2 regions of the Bacillus aquiflavi genome follow, and region 2 is predicted to be linked to the other one. Evidence: riboswitches for the same ligand, from Rfam matches in the RefSeq annotation. Region 2 holds a riboswitch; the other holds the start of a gene.
What was found. Region 2 has a riboswitch for S-adenosylmethionine ahead of K6959_RS14110 (methionine ABC transporter ATP-binding protein). Riboswitches for the same ligand answer to the same signal wherever they lie in the genome.

Region 1 (8,121 bases), 900 kb from region 2:
TATGTTTTGTCGCTTCTTTTATTTGGATCATTTTATTTGAATCATATACTGGCTGTGTAATAAAATAATCTGCCCCGCTTGAAATTTTCTTTTCCATTCGTTGAACGGCGCGATCAAGATGGTTAACATTCGGATTAAAGGCAGCCGCAACACGAAAATCTGTTTTTTGCTTTAACGATTTTCCTGAAAAAGAAATGCCTTGATTAAACTGTTTAATTAACCGAATTAAATCAAAAGATGTTAAATCGTAGACTGACGTAGCCCCAGGGAAATCACCAATTTTCGTTGGATCGCCAGTTACAGCTAAAACTTCATTAAGACCCAATGTGTGAAGTCCCATCAGATGAGACTGCAATCCAATTAAATTGCGGTCCCTGCAAGTAATATGAACGAGTGGCTTAAGATCGAAGTCTTTTTTTAATATTGCTGCGATCGCTGAATTTGAAATTCTCGGTGAAGCTAACGAATTATCGGCAAGTGTTAAAGCGTCTATCCCTGCTTTCTTTAATGCTTCGGCTCCTGCAAAAAATTGATTTGTATTTAAATGTTTTGGCGGATCAAGTTCAACGATGATTGAGCGTTCTTTCATCACTTTTTTAAATAAAGGTGTTTCTTGTAAAATTGGCTTAATAAAAATATCTTTTCGTTTTTCTTTTTGTTTAATTACTTTTTCTTGTAAAGGACGTAAACCTTTTATTCCTTCGGCAAAAGCTTTAATATGCTCCGGTCTTGTCCCGCAGCACCCTCCAAGGAGTCTAATCCCTTCGTTTCTAAAGGCAATTGCACATTTTTTGAAGTAATCTTCCTTTGCTGTATAAGTAAGCTTTCCATCTTCATAGTCAGGCAAGCTTGCGTTAGGATATGCAGACAAAAATGCTTTCTGTTGTAACGGCACACTTTCTAACGCCCGAATCATATGATGAGGGCCAAGGCGGCAATTAACCCCAACCACATCGGCGCCAATGCCTTCAAGTTGTGTAAGGGCTTGTGTTAAAGAGAGACCGTTTTGCAATACTCCTGGTTCATGCATCGTGACGTGAGCAATAATTGGAAGATTTGTTTCTAATCGCGCAATCGCTAAAACAGCTGTTAACTCTTCCAAGTCATAATAAGTTTCAAGTAAAAGACCATCTACCCCTTCTTCTAGTAAACTATAAAGTTGTTCTTTAAAGCTGTTTGTAATATCGTTAAGCGGGATTTCCTGTTTGTTAAAGCCGAGAATTCCGCCAATCGTACCTAAAACAAATGTTTCCCTTCCCGCTGCTTTTCGGGCAATGCGGACAGCTTCCTGATTAATGACTTTTACTTTATTCTCAAGTCCATATCTCGATAATTTAATTACGTTTGCTCCGTACGTATTTGTTTGAATAACATCTGCTCCCGCGTGGATATATGCTTTATGAATATGATAGATTTCTTCTGGATGAGAAAGGGTTATTTCTTCGAATGAACGGTCAATCCCATGAGAGTAGAGGAGTGTTCCCATTGCTCCATCGCCGATGAGTATTCGTTCTTTTAAAGCTTTTCGTAACGACATTATTTACACCCTCTTTCTATGAAAGCAAATGCTTGCTTAAGATCATTAATTAAATCTTCTTCATGCTCAATACCGGCAGAAATACGTAAAAGCCGATTACAAAGCCCATATTGCGAGCGGATATCTTCTGGGATTTCAGCATGTGTTTGTGTTGCTGGATAAGTAATAAGACTTTCGACACCGCCTAAGCTTTCGGCAAATGTAAATAGACGCAGAGCTTTAAGGAAAGGGGAGATATAGTCCTCTTTTATAATCCGGAAGCAAACCATTCCGCCCCTGCCTGGATATAGCACGTCTGTGACAAAGGGATGTGCTTGTAAAAATTGCGTAATCGCCTGAGCTTTTTTTTCATGTTGTTTTATTCGTAATGCTAATGTTTTTAATCCCCTTATGACGAGCCAACAATCAAAAGGTGAAAGAACAGGACCGCACGCATTATGAAGGAGGGCAAGCTGTTCAGTTAGTTTTTCTCCTTTTGAAATGACGAGGCCAGCAAGGACATCATTATGACCTGCCAAATATTTTGTTGCGCTATGAATGACAATGTCAGCACCATATTCAAGCGGTTTTTGAATAATTGGTGTATAGAAAGTGTTATCGACAATGAAAAGAAGTTTATGTTTTGTTGTCAAGGTCGCTATTTTTGACAAATCAACTTCATTCATTAGCGGATTTGTTGGTGTTTCAATAAAAATAGCTTTTGTATTCGGTTGAATCAATTGTTCAAGTGATTCTTCACGTCCACTCCAATAAGTAACTGATAGCCCGTATTTTTGTGAAAACATATCAAACAAGCGATATGTACCGCCATATAAATCCCGAGTTAAGATCAGATGATCACCTGTTTGAAATAATGAAAGGATAAGTTGAATGGCACTCATTCCTGAGCTGCAAGCAAAGGCTTGATCACCTTTTTCAAGATGAGCAGCGGCTTTTTCAAGTACGGAACGTGTAGGATTTCCAGTCCTTGAATAGTCATAGCCAGTCGATATTCCAATTTCATGGTGTCTGTAGGCTGTTGAAAAGTATAAAGGTGTACTTATTGCTCCTGTTTGTTCACATGAACGATTTCCAATTTGCGCTAAAATAGTCTCTAAGTGATAAATGTTCATTTTCTTCCCCTTTCTGTTTAGCTGTACAGCATAAATGGACTAAAGGGAAAAGGCTAAAATAAAAAGAGCCTTTTCGATAAGAAGAAGACTCTTTAACAAGTATGCTTCATCTTATCTCCCAAGTCGCTTTCAACTTGCTGGAATTAGCACCTTGCCGTAAATCGGCGGTTGCTGAGGCTTCCTCGGGCCAGTCCCTCTGCCTCTCTTGATAAGAAAATTTAAAAATAAATTGTATTTTTATAATCTTAAAATAATTTTGTGGATTTAGCAAGCCCCAAAATCATGTAAAGATAAAATTAACTGTCGAATAAACGATCATGTTCGTTAAATTTTTTCTAAATTAGTACATGATATACTTTATAGTGAAAATGAACTGCAATGTATAAAGATTGTGATGAGGTGAAGGTGTGGAGTCACAAACAATGTTATCGTTTTTTCCAAAAAAACATGTAGAAAATTGGTTAAAAAGAGATCGAAAAGTAATGAATAAAGGAGAATTTATTATGTCTCCCGGGGAACAATTAGTTTATATCCTTGTTAAAGGAACGGCACAAATTTTCCATCTTCATCCTGATGGGAAAGAGTGTGTCATAGGTCTTGCAATGCCAGGGGAATGTATTGGGATTTTAGAACTATTTTCTCAGCGAGAGCAAAAACGGTTTACAAAAGCATTAACTCAAACAGAGGTAATTGCTTTAACATTTGACGAAGTAAAAAAGGTTATTACTGAAACACCCGAACTTTCGATGTTTCTGTTACATTATGTGACAGAGAGACTAGAAGAGACATTAGAAATTCTTGAGCAAGTTGCTTACGGCAAAGTAGAAGAACGGCTCTTATTTTTATTGAATAAGCTTGCGGAGAAAGATCAATCACAAGGGGAGTTTATTCGTCTGCCGGACTACCTTACACACCGGGATTTAGCTGGTATGATTGCTTCAACAAGGGAAACAGTCACTTTTTTAATGAATAAATTTTTACAAGTAGGCACGTTAGTTCAAATCGATAAAACTCTTTGGCTTCGAATCAGTGAATAATGTAAGCCTCCTTACATACACGAAAATGACCCCCTGTTACAATAAGGACAAGGAAAATATAAGAGGAGGAAAACAACATGAATGGAATACAATTTGATAAAGCACGGGCAACTGTCGAAGCTATAAAAGCAAACCCGGAATTAAAAATGCGCAAATGGCATGCTGATGTATCATGGAAAGGCGGAGTAAAGAACGAGATTAAAATTCGCGACTTTGCTCCTTATTTAACAGATGAGCCTGAAGCATTAGGCGGAACTGATCAAGCAGCAAACCCAGTTGAATATTTAATCGGTGCGGCTGTAAGTTGCTTTATCATTACATTTGAAGTAATGGCAAGCCAAGCAGGTGTAAAGCTTGAAGAAGTAAAAGCTGAAATTGATGCTGATTTAAACGCCGCTGTCTTCCTTGGTCTTGAAGAAGGGGATGGAGGTATTTTAAATCCAATTATAAAATTAAACGCGAAAACATCAGCTTCACCTGAAGAAGTAAAACAAATAGCAAAAACAGCTCTTGGAAAATCACCAGTCCTTTCTAGCTTAAAAGATCCTGTTCAATTAATCGTGGAATAGGTGATAATCTTAAACAAGCAGACCATCATGAGGTCTGCTTGTTTATTTTATCTAAGTTTCCTAATAAGACACTTATTTATAAAAATAGGAAAATAATCAAAGCATCATTCATTCATTTTTTTTGTAAAGGTGATATGACTATTTCCACTGTCTCCATTTTTCTAGTAACGAAGCCCATTTTTCTTGAAGCAATGTTTTTCCTTCATCATTAACCCGCTGTTTTTGCCATTCGTAAAAACTGGCTACCGCAATGAGCATGAGTCCTCCAACTAATAAATACACCCACCAAGGCAGTGCTTGGAAAAATGGACGAGAATAGACAAATAACGTTATGAATAAGACCGCAATTCCAGTAATGAAATATGCTTTTACTTTATAAATAAAGCCCCCGATAATCGCTAGCAAAGCTAGAGAGCCGATTAATATAGCATCGATTACAGTATTACTCGTATACGCATCAAAGAAAAGCACGAAGCTGGCAATACCGAGAACGAACCACTCAACAATAGATGAGATAGATAAGTCATTCCATATTCTCCATCTCAAAAAAAATGCTAATGCTACAAAAGGTAATACATACAGCTCCATTTTAATAAAAGGATTGATTGAAATACCGTTTAACAGTGTAAAATAAGGGGCTAGTAAAGCAGTTGCTGTTAAACTTTGAATAATCCTTTTTTCAAATATCGAATCAAATCGCTTCATTTGTGAGTAGAGCAAGTAAACGATAACGAATGACGGTAATAGCTGAATTAGTAGATTAAAAGAGCTGTCAATCCACAAATACATAGAAAAAGTATATAGAAACGACATGATCGTAAACGAATCAATTTTTATTGCTAAAAGAAAAGGGGCTTGAAGATCGTACGGTTTTTTTACATATTGCTTACCAATTATTTTAAAAATGATCGCAAAACTAAGGGCGAATAAAGCGTTTGTTAGTTCGTCAAAAGGTAACAAACGGATCGCTGTTATTTGCATTAATAAAGGAATACCTTGAAGTAAATACCACTTCATTTGATGAAATAAAAAGACGATCAAGCCTGAATATAATGTGATAATGATAAAGGCAGCTACTTCGTAATCGAATGAACTGCTAATTAAAATGATCATCCCAATGGATGAAAATAAAATATTAAGCCATATTGCATCTCTTTTCCGAATGTCTTTTAACACGAACGTTATGAGGAAAAGAATGCTGCTTGAGAAGAACCCTGTGTAAGCATATAGCTCTTCCGGAAAAGAATAAAAGTTGATTGTTAATATAAAAGCTAATGGCACATGAACATAAGCGACGAGAGAGAGGATCCGCTGTTCAAGTAGACGCGGCCATGTTAAAACACTATAAATGTAAATACATACTGACAGCAAAAGGGATACAGGATGCCAGTTAGTTTCTGATAAAGTAATGAACAGACTCATTGGCAAATAAATATGGGCCAAATAAAATGCTGAATTTGCCAGCCAAGGCGCTCGTGATTGAAACCTTTTTGAAATAAATAATAGTAAAATGACGCCTCCAATATATTTAATTAGTAAGAAAAGGAATTCCGAGACTGTATTTCCGACATCTATCGTATCTACTAACGATAAATAAGTGAAGAGGACAAAAACATTAGTTAAAATGTGAAATCTTCCATCTTTACTAACTTTACGTACTAGCTCGCTTAAAAAGATTCCAAAAGCAAGAATTCCCGTCCTAACAAATAGTTCATTCATTTCGGCAAAAGGAAGAGTGCTTAGTGCAAACAAATAGTAGGCAATGGCAGTTGCACCCGTACTTTTAACAATTGGTATATCCTTTAACCTTTTCCAAATGAATGCAGTACAAAGAAGTAATACACTTCCCAAAGTTAAGTGAAATGAAATGTTAAATGTCATCTCATAATAAGGCCAAGCATAAATGATATCTTGATATATAAGAATCCATGCCAACGCCCAAGAAATCGGTTGAACCCAAGGAATGGCTTGGCGAGCCAATGGATATGAAGTTGTTTTATGAACATGAATTAAAATAATTCCATAGATAAATAGCTGAAGTGCCGCACCTGCTGTTTCAATCATGCTTAATTTTAATAAAGCGGCAAAAGGGATCACACATAAAAAGATCACGAAAGTTGCTGAAGCAATTGTAAGTGTATACTTGTAGCGTTTGAATAGTAGAGAGAGCCCGTATAATATCACTCCAGAAATAAATAAAAGTACTGGAAAACTAGTAGGACTTACGTTAGGTACTAGTAAGTACATCCCGTAAAGAATTGTTACTTCTAAAAAAACTGGTGCTATAAATGCTGTAGCGATCCATTTTGTATGATAAGCAAGCCAGACGAAATTAGCTGTTACGATTAAATAAGCTAAGAAAATAAATAAAGACGGTGCCTCATAAATTGTGATTGCTTTTAGACTAATAGCTAAAAACGCCAAGGATGAAAGTGCAGCACTTGTCATCCGGAAAATTCGAATAAATAACGGATTTTTCTGGAACAGTCGTTCTAAAGAAATATAAATAAAGCCGACAAGGGCATAGAAAATTGCATTTATTTCATTAAATATCGTTTGTTCACTGAATTGATATACAGCATAGATTAATAACAGCGTAAATCCGATATGATACTCTGTTCTTTGACGTGCGAACATCATTGCCAAATAAAGCCCAGAAAAGAGGAATAAATTTAAACTGTGCATCGCTTGTACTTCGAAAATAAACGTCATTAATACGGTTGAAATAATGAGTTGAATATGAATAAACATTAAAAAGTCATTCGTAAATAAGCGAAGTTTTTCTGGTATTTTCTTTTTAACATAGGCGATGATAAGTAAACCATTACATAAAGCAACACCAAAAAAGAACAAGTCAATCGTTAATTTCAAAGAAGCAAGGAAAAAGCTAACCCCGATGCTTATCGTTATATAGCAAAGCCAAACGTAAAAACGAGATTTTAATCGCAATGCATAAAAGCCATATAACGGCAAGAGGAGAGCTGACGCTAAGAAGCCGAGAACGTATTTCCCTGACCCAAAGATTGAAAGCCACTCTCCGAATAATCGATAAAAGCCTGCTGTAAAAATGACGATGGGTAAAAATAAATTACCTAACACGCCGAAAGAGAATGCTGTTTTTTGGATTGATAATTGTTTCTCGCACAGCCAGCTAAATGAAAAGAAGACCATGGCAACCGCTGCAATTGACAATGTTTTTGTTACTTCGTGCATCGTATTCCAATTTGTGATTGCTACTGTAAATCCAGCTATTAATAGCATCGCCACCCCGATGCTAAGAAGAATCGAAATGTTTCGCTCCCGTCTTGCTTCAGGAGATATTTCTTTCACAGGTACAGGCTTATGCTGAATAACAGGTGCAGGAGGCGAATCTTTTTCGATTGTCTCTTTTTTAAGAGGGTGTTGATCTTCGTTTAACTGTTTAACGATCTCGAGACGTTCCTCATATAATCGCTGATAAGCTTCTTTTATCGTATTGGCTGTATGATTGGTTGTATACTGTTTTTTAGTTAAAATGTCCAACTCTTTTAAAAACAAATGACGCCGTTGTTCGATGTCTGTTTTTAGTTTAGATGCTTTTTCCACATTCATTTCCTCCTCTCTGAATAAATAAGCTGTATCATTCTAATAACCTATTTTCAAGGAATATGTTATTAATATTACATTATTTTTACTAATATTCCAACAAAATTAATAAAATTATAAAATTATGTCGAATTTTACTAGATGTATGGATATGAGAAATAATGGATGTTATCGCAAACTTTAAAGGGGAAATAGCGGATTTTTCTTACCTGACCCAAACGGGCAAAAACGCTATTTCATACGATAAATATAAGGCAAAAAAGTGTGAGGGGGGAGATATA
Region 2 (8,121 bases):
TCCGTCGATAAAAAATTATCATTTAGAACATGATCGTTCTACAAATCAACAAGATGACAGTTATCAAAATATTCATTATATCATTCAAAAACACGCAGAAATAAACCCAATTATGTATTATTTTATCGATTTCATCGATGGTTTCGAGAAAAGTCGTTTATTACAAGACATGAAAAATGCAATAAAAGAAAAGATTGTCTCACCATCATTTGAGCAGAATTGTTTGCTTTTATTTATTCACTATAGTCGCAAAAGTAAAACACTTCAACCGCCTTCTTTATCACTAGAAATTAAAAAGCTACGAACCATTAAAAAATATCGTAAATTAGCTATGTTTCTCCAACAATTAATATTAAAAACTACAAAAAGGTGATACTAATGAAACAGTTTGGGATTATACCAGCAGCAGGCCTAGGAACGAGATTAGCCCCCTTGCCATTCTCAAAAGAAATGTATCCTATCGGTTACCAATCATATAATGAAGAGCTTAGGCCTTGTCCAGTTTCACAATATTTAGTTAAGTCTTTGAAGATGGCTGAAACTGATGAAGTTTTCTTTATCATCAATCAATCTAAAACGGACATTATGTCTTATTATTTAAACGGTCAGCAGTTTAACATGAACTTTTCCTATTTAATTCAAACGGAACCGAAAGGAATGGTCGATGCTTTAGTTAAAGTATCTCCTTGGCTTCCGAAAGAAGAATACGTTATTACGTTTGGAATGCCAGACACTCTTTTTAAACCTGATTCACTTTTCAGACAATTAGTAAAGAAAATAAAACAAAAACAAAATATCGATCTTATTTTAGGTGTTTTTCCTACTGAAGCATGGTTTAAGCTTGGGATGACAACTGTACAAAAAGGAAAAGATGGAGAACTTGAAGTGATAAAAATTATTGATAAGCCGAAAATTAAGCCAGACACTGATTACGCTTGGGGAATAGCTGTATGGAAATCAAAATTCCAACATTTTCTGACTAATTACCATCACAACTATTCCGAAAAAGCTGAACTAGTGTTAGGAGATGTATTTAGCGCTGCCTTGAAAGAAGGGTTTAAAGTTTGTGCACTGAAAGGAGAGCTCTTCTTAGACATTGGAACGTTGGAGGACTTAACTAAAGCGATAAAATATATGGATATCGGAGGGGGTTAAATGGGGATTAAAGTAAGTATGATCATCCCTTCCTATAATCGGTATCCACAAAACTTACTGACCCTTTTTTCATTACAAAACCAAACATTTAATCCTTCAAATCTGGAAGTCATCTTTGTCGATGATGGATCTACCGATCTGACGTCAAAAATCGTTAAAGCATTTCATCCGCCATTTTCATTCCACTATATCCGTTGTGAGAAAAATAACGGACGATCAAAAGCAAGAAATATTGGGATTAAAAAAGCGACTGGGGAAATTATTATTTTTTTAGATGCTGAAATGATCGTCAACCCAGATTTTGTTCAAAACCATTACAATCATCACCATGCCCATCAAAAAAAGGTGATAACGGGCTCACTTGGCTACTACTCGTTATTTTCATTTATTTTCCCAGAACTTAATAAAAAAGATTTAAAGCGAATCGCAAAATTAGTAGAATCTGATGATATTTATTTAAAACGATATCAAACCTTTCTAAAAACTAACCGTGCAGTACAAATGATCTTTCAAGAAGATATTGATTCACTTAAATTTCGAAAACTAGCCTATTATTCTCAATTACATGTAGACCGAAAGATAATTTCCAAATTCGGAGAAGAATTAACTGGTTTTCAAATGCCTTGGATGGTTTTCTTAACAGGAAATGTTTCTGTGCGAAAAGAACTTCTAAAATCGGCGGTTTTTTTTTGATGAAACGCTCCAAGGATGGGGATTCGAAGATTGGGAGCTTGGCTACCGACTTTATAAATGTGGAGCAGCATTTGCCTTTAAACAAAATGTAACAAGTTATCATCAAGAACATCCTGTAACTAGCAATCATAATTGGAAAGCTTCACTAAAAAACTTCAATCTATTTCAACAAAAACATCCACATATCGATGTGCTAGTCATTATATTTATTTTGTTAGGTAAATATAACCGCTTAGAAGTTCATGAGATTTTAAAACAATATAAAGCATTAGAACAAAAATACCCTAATCGCTTTAACAATTTTAAAGAAATGATTCCTATTTTATTAAAAACAGCTTTAAGTCATTTGTTAGCAGGAAAGCCAGCAACAAATTTATTTTTTAAAATCCACAAAATTATTATAGAAAAAAACCAACTCAATATGAACGGGATACAATTAAATCGCTAGGAATTTTCAATCAACTAGTTCATGCTTTTGACTATTTAAACTCACTATAAAAACAATTGGGATAAAAGGAGTGCCTTGTATCGTGACAGAAATTAGTATCATCATCCCTTCATATAATCGGTATCCGCAAAATTTGTTGACACTTTATTCATTGGAAAAACAAACTTTTAATTCCGCTAAAATGGAGGTCATTTTTATAAATGATGGTTCATCAGATGAAACACATCAAGCACTTAAAAGCTTTAAACCTGCTTTTTTATTCAAATATATTCGAAACGAAAGGAATGGCGGACGTTCTAAAGCGAGAAATATAGGCATTAAACATGCGAATGGAAAAATAATTGTTTTTTTAGACGCTGAAATGATTGTCGATCCAGATTTTGTCCAAAACCATTACAATGCTCATCAAAGAGAAAAGAATTTAGTTTTATCGGGCGGCTTATATCAAAAAAGAGTCTATACGTGTGTTTATCCTCAATTTACACAAAAACAACGTTTGCATATTTACTCTATGCTAAAGAAAGCAGCTTTAAAAAAAGCAATGCTTAACTTAAAGGAACAGACAGATAAAATGATTCAATTAGTCTCGAAAAAGGATATTATGACAAGAAAATATCGCCTCTTATCGTATAAATCACCATATTTACCGGAAATCATAAAACAATATGGAGAGAACTTAACGGGCTATCAACTACCTTGGGTTTTATTTTTTAGTGGCTTTGTTTCTCTTCCAAAACAACTTCTCCAAAAGGTCGGCGGATTTGATGAAAGATTTAAAGGCTGGGGATTTGAAGATTGGGATCTCGGTTATCGCCTTTATCAGAACGGTGCGACATTCCGCTGTGCTGCAAATGTTTCTGCTTATCACCAAGAGCACCCCGTTTCAGCTCGCAATGTTTTTCGAGAAATGTGCAAAAACTATTTCCTTTACCAACGTAAACATCAAAGCTTTGAAACTAGTATTCATGTATTAGTTTTAACAGGAAAGATAAGCAGAATTCAAGAAAGTATCATTATAGGAGAATATAAATCTCTTTGTAAAACATATCCAAATAAATTTCAATCTTTTAAAAAAGGCTTTCAAATATTATTGAAAGAAATGGCTCGTTTATTAGCAAATCAAAAACCGTTAAAGCAATTTATCAATAAGCTGGACTCCACGTATTTTTTAAACTGGAAGCATGTCATACTTTCTGAACGAAACGAAATGAATGCTCTTAAGCAGTATCCTCATTTAATTAAAACTTTTGACAATATAATTGCCGCTTGATTGAGCCTACTCTTAAAATGAAGCAAAAGAACCAATGTAAAACACTGGTTCCCTATAAAGTTGCTTCATTATTTTCTTTCAAAAAGACATTACTGTGTAAGCTGGTTTAATTCATTAATCGCTTCTTGAACGAGGGTAACCGCTTGGCTCATAGCAGCACCGCCGCCAAAGGCTGCCGTAACCCCGACTGTCTCAAAGATCTCCTCTTCCGTGGCACCTTGATCTAAACAACCTTTTACATGATAAATAATACAATATTCATCTTGGGAAAAAAGACTAATCCCTAGGGCAATTAATTGCTTATCCTTTTGTGATAAAGCTCCTTCTTTAAAGCATACTTCAGTGAATGCATGATAATGACTTGCAAGCTCGGGCTTTTTTTCTGAGAACATTCCCATCCCAACTTTATAATCATGGAGAGCGGCTTCTGTTGAATTTCTTGGTTGAAAGTGTTCCATAAAAACAACTCCATTCTATAAATGATTCAAATGTTAGTATGTTTTTAAGAAAGGAATTTATTCAGTCATTATTCTGATACAGGAATTACCCCACCTTCATATTTTTCCAAAATAAAGTCTTGAATTTCTTTAGAATGGAGCACTTCTATTAACGCTTTTATTTCTTCCTTATCTTTATCTCCTTTACGGACAGCCACAACATTGACATACGGTGTATCTTTCTCTTCAATAGCAATCGCATCTTCAAAAGGATTTAATCCTGCATCAATGGCATAGTTGTAATTAATAAGAATTGCATCTCCCTCATCATTATTATAAATTTGCGGAAGAAGAGCAGGATCATATTCTGTTTTAAAAATTAATTTTTTTGGATTGTCCTCAATATCGTCAACTGTAGCTTTAACTTTTTCAACGCCTTCTTTTAAAGTAATTAATTTTTTCTGTTCTAGCATTGCTAAAATCCGGCCATGATCTGAAACTGAATTACTCATTAAAATTTCGGCACCATCTGGAAGCTCTTCAAGGCTTTTATATTTTTTTGAATAAACGCCAATCGGCTCAAGATGCACCTTTCCAGCAATTTCAAAGTCATAGTCATGCTCGGCAATTTGTGCCTCTAAATAAGGAATATGCTGAAAATAGTTTGCGTCTAGCTCTTTATCAGCAAGTGCTTTGTTTGGTAATACGTAGTCTTGAAACGTTTCAATTTTTAATTCAATCCCTTTTTCTTTTAGTAAAGGAGCTGCCTCTTCTAAAATTTCAGCATGAGGTACGTTAGAAGCTCCAATGATAATTTCTTTATTTCCTGTTTTTTCATCTTTCGATTCAGATGAACCACAAGCTGCTAATACGAGTACTAAAGCGAAAGAAAGTAAAATACTTAATCGTTTTTTCATGATTAAAACACTCCTTTTTTAACGTTTATCTATCTTTGTAGTAATGTAATCCCCAATTAATTGGATAATAAAGACGATCACTAAAATGATGACTTTTGCGACTAACGTTACATCATTCCGTCCTCGTTGGAATCCTTCCATATATGCTAAATTCCCAAGACCGCCCGCACCGATTACACCTGCCATAGCTGTATAACCGACAAGCGCTATTGCTGTTACTGTAATTCCAGAAATAAGCGCTGGCATCGATTCTGGAAGCAAAACTTTAAAAATAATCGTACTTGTTCTTGCTCCCATTGATTTAGCGGCTTCAATTACACCTTTATCAATTTCTCGAAGACCAATTTCCACCATTCGAGCATAAAATGGGGCTGCACCGATAATTAATGCTGGTAATGCAGCTTTCTGACCAATAATCGTTCCAACAATTAATTTTGTAAACGGAATGAGTAAAACGATTAAAATAATAAATGGAATTGAACGAAATATATTGACAAACGCACTTACAATAAAATGGATTGACTTATTTTCCCATATATTATCCTTTGATGTTAAAAAAAGCAAAAGACCTAATAATATTCCAAATACAAACGTTGCAACAACAGAAATCGCTGTCATAAAAAGTGTTTCATTTGTTGCTTCTAGCATTCGATCCCATTTCACATTTTCAAACATTTGTAATCACCTCCACCCCAACTTTTTGAGTGTGGATATATTGAATCGCCTTTTCAACCTCATGTTCATCTCCATCGAGATGGACAAACAAAGTGCCATATGACCCATTTTGCGTTTGTGATATTTTTCCTTTTAAAATATTAACCGTAACGTTGTAATGGCGAATTAAGTTTGTGATTAACGGCTGCTCTGTCGAACTTCCAACAAATGTTAGCTGAACAACCTTTCCTTCTGGATATTGTTTAAGCAAATGTTTGATCGTTTCTATCGTCTCTTCAGGTTCTGTTACTTGGTTGACGAACGTTTTAGTAATGGGCTGCAAAGGATTTTTAAAGACATCTAATACATTTCCCAGCTCAACAATCCGTCCACTTTCCATTACTGCCACTCGGTGACAAATTTTACGGATAACGTGCATTTCGTGGGTAATAAGGACAATCGTTAACCGTAGCCGTTTATTAATATCGACAAGTAAATCTAAAATCGAATCGGTCGTTTGCGGGTCAAGAGCAGAAGTCGCTTCGTCACATAGAAGAACCTTTGGATTGTTCGCAAGTGCCCTCGCAATCCCAACCCGCTGCTTCTGTCCTCCACTTAGTTGTGAAGGATAGGCATCTTCTCTTCCTTCTAAGCCAACGAGCTTAATCAGTTCATCAACTTTCCTTAACCGTTCTTCCTCTGGAACCCGAGCAATTTCTAAGGGAAAGGCAATGTTTTCCCTAACCGTTCTTGACCAAAGAAGGTTAAAATGTTGAAAAATCATACTAATTTCTTGACGTGCTTTTCTAAGCTCTCTTCCTTTAATTTTAGATACTTCTTTATTTGCGACAATGACGGACCCTTTAGTTGGTGTTTCTAAACCATTTAACATACGGATTAATGTGCTTTTTCCAGCTCCACTATAACCAATAATACCAAATATTTCACCTTCATTAATTTCAAGACTTACATGATCGACTGCCTGTATCTCACCAGATGTTGAACTGTAAACTTTACTAACATCCTTTAAAGTAATCAATTGACTCACCTTCTTTTATCCGTGATCTAGATGCATCATAAAATTTAAAAATACCTTTCTGCATATGAGCAGAAAGGTATAAAATAGACGTCCATTCCCTTTCTCTCATCTTTCAAAGCAATCCGCTTTGTGTGAATTGGCACCATTTCAATGAAACTTTCATTGACGGTTGCCGGGCTTCCTCGGGCACATCCCTCCACCTCTCTTGATAAGAGTGCATAATATACTCTATTAACTTAAATATAACAGCCATTCTAGCACGGATTATTTAAGGTGTCAACGCCATATTTTTACAAACATCTATTTAAGCCTTTATTTTAAAGATGTGACTCCAGTAGCTGCTTCAATCGCCTGCTCTAAATCTGCGATAATATCATCTGCATGCTCGATTCCGATTGAAAGTCGGATTAAATCTTCAGGAACACCTGCTGCTTGTAAACCTTCACTGTCTAATTGTTGGTGTGTTGTACTTGCTGGATGAATAATTAAGCTTTTTGCATCACCAACGTTAGCAACGTGCGCCCAAAGTTGCACAGAATTAATCAGCTTAGCGCCTGCTTCTCTACCGCCATCTATTCCAAATACTACAACTGAGCCTGCACCTTTCGGCAAATACTTCTTCGCTAATTTGTAATCAGAATGATTCTCATTACCTGGATATAGCACCCAATTAACTGCTGGATGGTTTTCTAAATAATCAACAACCTTTTTAGCATTGGAAACATGTTCTTTCATTCTTACGTGAAGTGTTTCAAGCCCTAATGTAAATTGAAATGCGCTTTGTGGACTTAAAGCTGGTCCTAAATCACGCAGCAACTGAACACGTGCTTTAACAATATATGCAACAGGTCCAAGTGCTTCACTATAAACAATATTATGATAGCTTTTATCTGGTTCAGTGAATCCAGGGAACTTTGGAGAATTCCAATCAAATTGACCTCCGTCGACAATAATTCCACCTAACGTAGTCCCATTACCGAGAAGCCATTTTGTTGCAGAGTGAACGACAATATCTGCGCCAAATTCAATTGGACGGCAAAGATAAGGTGTTGCAAACGTATTATCAATAATTAATGGAACACCTGCTTCGTGGGCGACATTAGCAACTTCTTCAATATCTAAAATTCTTAAGCTAGGGTTGCCAATTGTTTCAGCAAACACTGCCTTTGTTTTTTCGGTCATAGCTTGGCGAAAGCTATCAGGGTCTGTCCCATCGACAAACTTAACATTTATTCCGTACTTTGGAAGAGTCGTTTCAAATAAATTATACGTGCCTCCATACAAGTGAGAGGTAGCAACAATTTCATCGCCTGCTTCGGCAATATTTAAAATAGCCATTGTAATTGCGGCCATTCCACTTGACGTAGCAAGCGCACCTACTCCCCCTTCTAATGCTGCAACACGTTCTTCAAACACAGTAACAGTTGGATTATGAATCCGAGTATAAATATAACCAGGTTCTTTTAAGCCAAAAAGATTAGCAGCATGCTCCGTATTTTTAAATTGAT

Region 1: another riboswitch for S-adenosylmethionine. It lies ahead of K6959_RS18470 (methionine biosynthesis PLP-dependent protein); the one in region 2 lies ahead of K6959_RS14110 (methionine ABC transporter ATP-binding protein).

What each region holds. Positions count from the first base shown of each region.
Region 1 is NZ_CP082780.1:3,788,958-3,797,078, forward strand. Features, by position in the region: gene K6959_RS18465 (bifunctional homocysteine S-methyltransferase/methylenetetrahydrofolate reductase) at 1-1,537, opposite strand, end outside; gene K6959_RS18470 (methionine biosynthesis PLP-dependent protein) at 1,537-2,643, opposite strand; SAM riboswitch class I at 2,758-2,864, opposite strand; gene K6959_RS18475 (Crp/Fnr family transcriptional regulator) at 3,072-3,686, shown strand; gene K6959_RS18480 (OsmC family protein) at 3,764-4,255, shown strand; gene K6959_RS18485 (SCO7613 C-terminal domain-containing membrane protein) at 4,394-7,840, opposite strand.
Region 2 is NZ_CP082780.1:2,886,011-2,894,131, forward strand. Features, by position in the region: gene K6959_RS14070 (glycosyltransferase family 2 protein) at 1-373, shown strand, start outside; gene K6959_RS14075 (sugar phosphate nucleotidyltransferase) at 379-1,155, shown strand; gene K6959_RS14080 (glycosyltransferase family 2 protein) at 1,156-1,848, shown strand; gene K6959_RS14085 (hypothetical protein) at 2,039-2,296, shown strand; gene K6959_RS14090 (glycosyltransferase family 2 protein) at 2,379-3,566, shown strand; gene K6959_RS14095 (carboxymuconolactone decarboxylase family protein) at 3,656-4,024, opposite strand; gene K6959_RS14100 (MetQ/NlpA family ABC transporter substrate-binding protein) at 4,093-4,920, opposite strand; gene K6959_RS14105 (methionine ABC transporter permease) at 4,939-5,595, opposite strand; gene K6959_RS14110 (methionine ABC transporter ATP-binding protein) at 5,588-6,613, opposite strand; SAM riboswitch class I at 6,716-6,828, opposite strand; gene K6959_RS14115 (O-acetylhomoserine aminocarboxypropyltransferase/cysteine synthase family protein) at 6,926-8,121, opposite strand, start outside.